Regions from separate parts of the Streptomyces sp. NPDC051561 genome, predicted to be linked through region 3. Evidence: riboswitches for the same ligand, from Rfam matches in the RefSeq annotation. Region 3 holds a riboswitch; each other region holds the start of a gene.
What was found. Region 3 has a riboswitch for cobalamin ahead of metE (5-methyltetrahydropteroyltriglutamate--homocysteine S-methyltransferase). Riboswitches for the same ligand answer to the same signal wherever they lie in the genome.

Region 1: linked by a shared signal. The riboswitch ahead of ACIA73_RS31665 (cobalamin biosynthesis protein) and the one ahead of metE (5-methyltetrahydropteroyltriglutamate--homocysteine S-methyltransferase) in region 3 are both predicted to bind cobalamin.
Region 2: linked by a shared signal. The riboswitch ahead of ACIA73_RS28105 (FecCD family ABC transporter permease) and the one ahead of metE (5-methyltetrahydropteroyltriglutamate--homocysteine S-methyltransferase) in region 3 are both predicted to bind cobalamin.

What each region holds. Positions count from the first base shown of each region.
Region 1 covers NZ_JBITDM010000019.1:83,198-85,451, reverse strand. Annotated here, with positions in the region: gene ACIA73_RS31670 (cobyric acid synthase) at 1-273, opposite strand, end outside; gene ACIA73_RS31665 (cobalamin biosynthesis protein) at 270-1,268, opposite strand; cobalamin riboswitch at 1,304-1,450, opposite strand; gene ACIA73_RS31660 (DUF397 domain-containing protein) at 1,717-1,989, shown strand; gene ACIA73_RS31655 (hypothetical protein) at 2,015-2,197, shown strand.
Region 2 covers NZ_JBITDM010000015.1:45,332-47,585, reverse strand. Annotated here, with positions in the region: gene ACIA73_RS28110 (glucose PTS transporter subunit IIA) at 1-70, opposite strand, end outside; cobalamin riboswitch at 486-647, shown strand; gene ACIA73_RS28105 (FecCD family ABC transporter permease) at 753-1,853, shown strand; gene ACIA73_RS28100 (ABC transporter ATP-binding protein) at 1,853-2,254, shown strand, end outside.
Region 3 covers NZ_JBITDM010000012.1:172,267-174,520, reverse strand. Annotated here, with positions in the region: gene metE (5-methyltetrahydropteroyltriglutamate--homocysteine S-methyltransferase) at 1-1,375, opposite strand, end outside; cobalamin riboswitch at 1,537-1,760, opposite strand; gene ACIA73_RS25485 (SAM-dependent methyltransferase) at 1,851-2,254, opposite strand, start outside.

The DNA.
Region 1 (2,254 bases), on a different contig from region 3:
CACCACCTGGCTGGATCTGTCGCTGCCCGGCTTGAGCAGCACCGGGTTCATCAGCGCCGTCGGCTCCACCCGGGCCGCCTGCGCCTGCATCGCCTGGGCCCGCCCGATCTCCGCCCCCTCCCTCGTCACGAACGAGTTCAGCGACATGTTCTGCGCCTTGAACGGGGCGACCTTCACCCCCTGGCGCACCAGCCACCGGCAGATCCCCGCCGTGACGACGCTCTTGCCCGCGTCCGAGGTGGTCCCCGCGACCAACAGCCCGCCACCGCTCATGACTTCGTTCCCTTCGTACGGCCACGGGCTGCCCGCCCGACGGCCAGACGTCCGGCCGCACACACGGCCAGCGCCAGCAGATTCACCCGGCGCGACAACCGCACCGCACGCTCGATGTCCGCCACCTCGACCGGGCGGCCCGACTCACCGTTGAGCACCGCCCGGTGCTCCACCCGCCCGGCGTACGACAGCGTTCCGCCCAGCCGCACCCCGAGCGCCCCCGCGAACGACGCCTCGACCGGACCCGCGTTGGGGCTCGGATGCGCGGCGGCGTCCGCCCGCCACGCCCGCACCGCACCCCGCGTGTCGTCCCCGGCCAGCACCGCGAGCGCCGCCGTCAGCCGGGCCCCCGGCCACCCCGCCACATCGTCCAGCCGGGCCGAGGCCCACCCGTAGCGCCGGTACCGCGCCGACCTGTGCCCGACCATCGCGTCCAGTGTGTTCACCGCCCGGAACGCCACCAGCCCCGGCACACCCCCGATCGCCCCCCACACCAGCGCGCCCACCACCGCGTCCGAGGTGTTCTCGGCGACCGACTCCACCACCGCACGCGCCATCTGCTGCCCGTCCAGCGACTGCGGGTCCCGCCCGCACAGATGCGGCAGCCGCTCCCGGGCCACCTCCAGGTCACCGGCGGCGAGCGCCCCGCCGAGCGCGTGGGCCTCGCGCCCCAGCGACGTACCCCCGACGACCGACCAGGTGACGGCGGCGGTCAGCGCGACGGAGGCGACGGGTGAACGGCGTACGGCGCGCGCGGCCAGGGCGGCGGCACCGGCGGCGCCACCGGCACAGACGAGGGTGTGCAGTGCGCCCCACCCACGGTGGTCGCGCCACAGGACCCGCTCGACGGCACCGGCGGTCCGTCCGAAAGCGGCGACGGGGTGGCCGTGTCGGGGGTCGCCGAGCAACAGGTCGCCGAGGAGTCCGGCGGTCGCGCCGTACGCGAAGACCTGGGCAGGCAGAACAGCTGAACCGCGTGGACCGCAGCCGGGCATGGCGAAGTGTCCTTAACTCAGGGTCCGCGCCCTGGTTCGACGTGACGAGCGGAGGTGAGTTCCTGGCTTCGTGACGACGGGAAACATCGCACGTGACAGTGGCGGGACCGCGCCGGATTCGCACCGGCTTCCTCTCCATGCCGCCGTATTGGCTCGGGCAGTCCACCACGCCCCGCGAACACCAGTCAACCTGGGGTTGACCTGCGGGAGTGCTCCGCGGCCCGGGGCGCGGGGAGGTGCGGCGACGTCTGCTCCGAATCGACGCTCCGACCGGCCGATACGGGCCGGAAGAGGCCTAGGCGTCACTATTCGGCCTCTCTGGACTGGAACACGACAACCGGAGAGCGGCACGGAACGGCGATGGGCGATTGCCACCGGGATTCGACCCGGTGCGGCCGGTCTCGTCGGCACCCTGCGCCCGTGTGCGGCGCGGCGCTACGGTGCAAAGGTGGGCAGTCGGTGCCTCGGTGAGTCGGCTCTCGTGCAGGAGGAGGTCGGAGTGGCCCATGGGGACCTGCCCGAGTGGCGCTGGTTCAAGAGCAGTTACACCTCCAACGGCGGTGAATGCGTGGAAGTGGCCTATCGCCCCGAGGGGGTGAGAGTGCGCGACTCCCAGCGGCTGGAGGAGGGGGACTTCCTTGTGTCACGACAACCCTGGTGCGGATTTCTCGCAGCGGTCGTGTCAGGGGACATAGGAGGGGAACGATGCCTTCCGCAATGACGCGGAAGGCCGGGAGGCGGGGCTGATGGGGGACCGGGCGCAAGGACGAGTGGCGGGCGAGGGCCGGCAGCCGCTTCCCGGAGTACTGGTCCGGGTGACGTACTGCGCCGTCAGCGGTGCGCTGGTGACGCTGGTGGGCGGCGTGACCTCGTTGCTCGTCGACGAGGCCGGACCGCGCCTGCTGGTGTGGGCCGAGTGTCGCTCTTAGGCGTAGACCTCGCAAAGATGAGAGCCCCGGGGTGCAACGGCGGAGGAGCCGTTGCAC
Region 2 (2,254 bases), on a different contig from region 3:
TCTCGGCTCCGCCGACACCGCGGAGAATCTCCTCCGCCAGTGCCCCGGGCCCCTGTGCGTGTGTGTTCATGATGCGTCCTTGCATCTACGGGCGCTTGCCGTCCTGGATCGGTCCGCGACCTCGCACGCCGGATTGTGGGCAACAAAAAAGGCCCGGGTCGCGCACGCGGCGCGTCCCAGGCCTTGCCTCCCCTCAAGCGGTACGCCGCCGTCGCATCGCGAGTGGCGATGGCGGTGACGTCCTCGGGGAGTAACAATCCTGCGATCGAGATCGATCGGACACGACTGTAGCACCGCGTGCCGAGCGACCGGACGGGCTGCCGGTGACCCCGGGTGACACCCTGCTTCAGGCCCTCTCGCGAGCCGATTCTGCTCGCCCCCGATCTCGCCGGCCGTTTCCTGGATGCCGGGAGCAGAAACGGAAACGAGCGAGCCACGCACCGGCACCAGCACCAGCACGGTAACTACGGAGCCGGGAAGGTGCCTTGGGACATTTCCGGGACCGTACGGGCCCCGCGCACCCGTTAAGCTGCAGGAACTCCACGGGGGAAGCCGGTCGAAATCCGGCGCTGACCCGCAACGGTGGGCGGGACCGGGCACTTCCGGTCCCGCGAGCCCGATCACCCGCGGACGTGAAACGCACCTGTCGATTCGCCGTGGACTGCGAGAGGCGCTGCACCGGGCGTCCCGCGCCCCGGGCCGCTGCTTCGGTCGTCGTAGCCGCACGGCCCGAGGCGAAAGCGATCGTGCCCGTGGCCACTGCCCTCGACCGCCCCTGCGCACCACCGGACACCACGCGTACCGGTGCGCCACCGCCCCGGCGCGCCCCGCTGTCCCTCCTGATACCGGCTCTGGTCGTCGCCCTGGCGCTCTCCCTGGTCTGCGGGGCGGGTTTCGGCGCCTCCGGTCTGACCTGGGGCGAGGTGCTGCACTACCTGTGGGCGGGGCTGAGCGGCGGGGCGATTTCGGCCGACGAGGTCGCCGCCTACACGATCGTGTGGGAACTCCGTTTCCCGCGTGCCGTGCTGGCCGCGGTGGTCGGTGCCGGTCTTTCGGCGATCGGCGTCGCGGTGCAGGCGATGGTCCGCAACGCGCTCGCCGACCCCTTCGTCCTGGGCATCTCCTCGGGGGCTGCGGTCGGCGCGAACGCGGTGCTGCTCTTCGGGGCCCTCGGCGCGCTCGGCGTGTGGGCGCTCTCCGCGGCCGCCTTCACCTCCGCGCTCGCCTCCATGGCCCTGGTCTACGCGGTGGCCCGCACGCCGCGCGGGCTGACACCGCTGCGCCTGGTCCTGACGGGCACCGCCATGTACTACGGCTTCTCGGCCGTCACCACCTTCATGGTGTTCGCCGCCGAACGCGGCGAGGCGGCCCGCTCCGCCATGATGTGGCTGCTGGGCAGCCTGGGCGGGGCGAGCTGGGCCTCCGTCCCCATCGCGGCGGGCGCGGTCTGCGCGGGACTCGCCCATCTCGCCTGGTCCGCACGCCGGTTGAACGCCCTCGCCATGGGCGACGAGACCGCCGCCGCGCTGGGCGTGGACGCCGCTCGCCTGCGCAAGGAGCTGTTCGTGGTGTGCGCGGCCGTGACCGGGGCGGTGGTCGCGGTGAGCGGGGCGATCGGCTTCGTCGGACTGATGGTGCCGCACGCGGTGCGGATGCTCGTGGGTGCGGACCACCGCCGGCTCCTCGCGGTGGCCCCTCTGCTGGGAGCACTTCTCCTCATCTGGGTCGACGTGCTGTCCCGCGTGGTGCTCGCACCGGTGGAACTCCCGGTGGGGGTGGTGACGGCGGCGGTCGGCGTACCGTGCTTCGTACTGCTGATGCGGCGCAACTCCTACTCCTTCGGGGGTGTGTGATGCGTGTCGACATCACGGATCTGACCGTGGAGATCGCCGGGACCCGGCTGGTGTCCGACCTGGCGCTGCACGCCGGCAGCGGCCAGTTCGTCGGCCTGGTCGGCCCGAACGGCAGCGGCAAGTCCACCCTGCTGCGCACCGTCTACCGCGCGCTGCGCCCGACCACCGGCACCATCCTGCTCGACGGTGACGACCTGTACGCGATGAGCGCGCGCGAGGGCGCACGCCGGCTTGCCGCGCTCCCTCAGGAAGCGTCCACGGAATTCGACTTCACGGTCGCCGAGGTCGTCGCGATGGGACGGGTTCCGCACCAGCGTGCGACGGCTCGCGCCACCGACGACGACCGCGACGTCTGCACGACCTCCCTCGCCCGGGTCGGCGCGGCGCACCTGGCCGGCCGG
Region 3 (2,254 bases):
GGGCCGTGCGGAGTTCGGCTGTCTGCGGGAAGGAGCCGATGGTGGTGGTCGGCAGGAGCGGCAGCCGCAGCCGGGCCCGCTGGGCGACGGCCCGCTGTGCGTACGGTGCCGAGCGGCGGCTGTCCGCCTCGGTGACGGCGGTGGCCCGCTCCCGTACCGCTGGGTCGTGGGTGATCGGGGAGTGGGCGCGGGAGGCCAGGTCGGCCCGGTTGGCGGCGAGTTCGCCGGTGATCGCACCGGTGCCCCGTTCCAGGCCGCGGGCGAGGGTGACGACCTCCGTGGCCTTCTGCCGGGCGAAGGCCAGCCAGCGCAGGATCTGCGGTGCGACGTCCCGTTCGGCGGCCGTGTCGAGCGGGACGTGCAGCAGCGAGCAGGAGGTTGCCACATCGATCCGGTCGGCCAGGCCGAGCAGGGTGCCCAGGGTGGCGAGGGACTTCTCGAAGTCGTTGATCCAGATGTTGCGGCCGTTGACCACGCCCGCGACCAACCGCTTGCCGGGCAGCCCGCCGACGGCGGCGAGGTCGGCCAGATTCGCCGCGGCGGCCTCGGTGAAGTCCAGGGCCAGGCCCTCCACCGGGGCCTTGGCGAGCACCGGGAGGGCTTCGCCCAGCCGGTCGAAGTAGGAGGCCACCAGCAGCTTCGGACGGCTCGGCAGGGCGCCGAGGTCGCGGTAGGCGCGGGCGGTGGCGTTCAGTTCGGCAGGCGTCCGGTCCTGGACCAGGGCGGGCTCGTCCAGCTGCACCCACTCGGCGCCCGCCGCACGCAGATCGCCCAGCACCTCGGCGTACACCGGAAGCAGCCGGTCCAGCAGCGTCAGCGGCTCGAAACCCGGGTCGACGCCGGGGGCGGGCTTGGCCAGCAGGAGATAGGTGAGCGGGCCGACCAGGACGGGGCGCGGGGTGTGGCCGAGCGCGAGGGCCTCCTTCAGCTCGGCGACCTGCTTGGCCGAGTCCGCCGAGAAGACGGTGTCCGGGCCCAACTCGGGCACCAGATAGTGGTAGTTGGTGTCGAACCACTTGGTCATCTCAAGAGGCGCCACGTCCTGGTTGCCGCGGGCCATGGCGAAGTAGCCGTCGAGCGGATCGGCATCGACGTCGGCGCGGTGCCTGGCCGGGACGGCGCCGACCATGACGCTGGTGTCCAGCACGTGGTCGTAGTACGAGAAGTCACCGGTCGGCACCTCATGGACGCCGGCCTCGGCCAACTGCTGCCAGTTCGCCCGGCGCAGGTCCCGCGCGGTCGACTCCAGGGCTTCGGCGGTGACCCGGCCCTTCCAGTACCCCTCGACGGCCTTCTTCAGTTCCCGGTTCGGGCCCTGGCGGGGGTAGCCGTACACGGTGGCGCGTACTGCCGCGGGTGCGGACTTCGGTGTCACGGAAATCTCCTTCGCGAGATGACTCCTGAGAATCCCGGCAACGGGACACGGACGCGAAGGGATGACGAACCGGGCGGACCGGACGTGCCGACGGGCACGGTCCTTCGCCTGGTAGGTACGCCGACCCGCCCACGAGGTCACCGGAATTTCCGTACGCGAGCGGTCGCGTACGGGCAGCGGGCAGGTCTTCGGACTCGTGGGCGCACCTACCGGGCCTCCGGCAGACACCTACTGGCCGTCGCTTCCCAAATCCGTCCGGATCCAGTGCGTATGACGGCGGTCGTTCCCACTCACCGCTGCGGGGCAGTCCCGGATTCCCACCGGGTTCCCTCTTACGACGCTCCCGCCTGGCGGACGGGTGCGAACCAGCTGCACCGGCCAGCGTAGGGGGCAACAGGCCCTTGCGGGCCGGGCTGTTCACATTCCGGAACGTGAAATGAGACACCACCTCCGGGCATGGGCAGCCGGGACCGCATCAGGGCGGCAGCCGGATCTCGCGCAGCGGATCGCCGCCGTCGACGAAGAGCCGTCCGCCGGGTGCGGGCACGGCGGCGATACGGGGCATGGCGCGCAGCCCGAGTTCCGGGTGGCGCCCGTCGAGCGCGCCCACCCGGAGGGCGAGGACGAGGTCGAAGGGCCCCTCTGCGGGGGCGGGTTCGAAGGTCTCGATGGCACCCTGTCGCAGCCGCGGCCGCCCGGAGGCGATCTCCTCGGCGCAGGCCGCGGCCGCCAGGGTCACGGCACGTTCCGACCGGTCGATGGCGACGAGGTGACCGGAATCCGGGCGTGCGGCCACCGCCCGGGCCGCCGCACCGGGACCGCACCCGATCTCCAGGACCTTCATATCGGGTGCGAGGGGCAGGGACTCCACGCATGCGG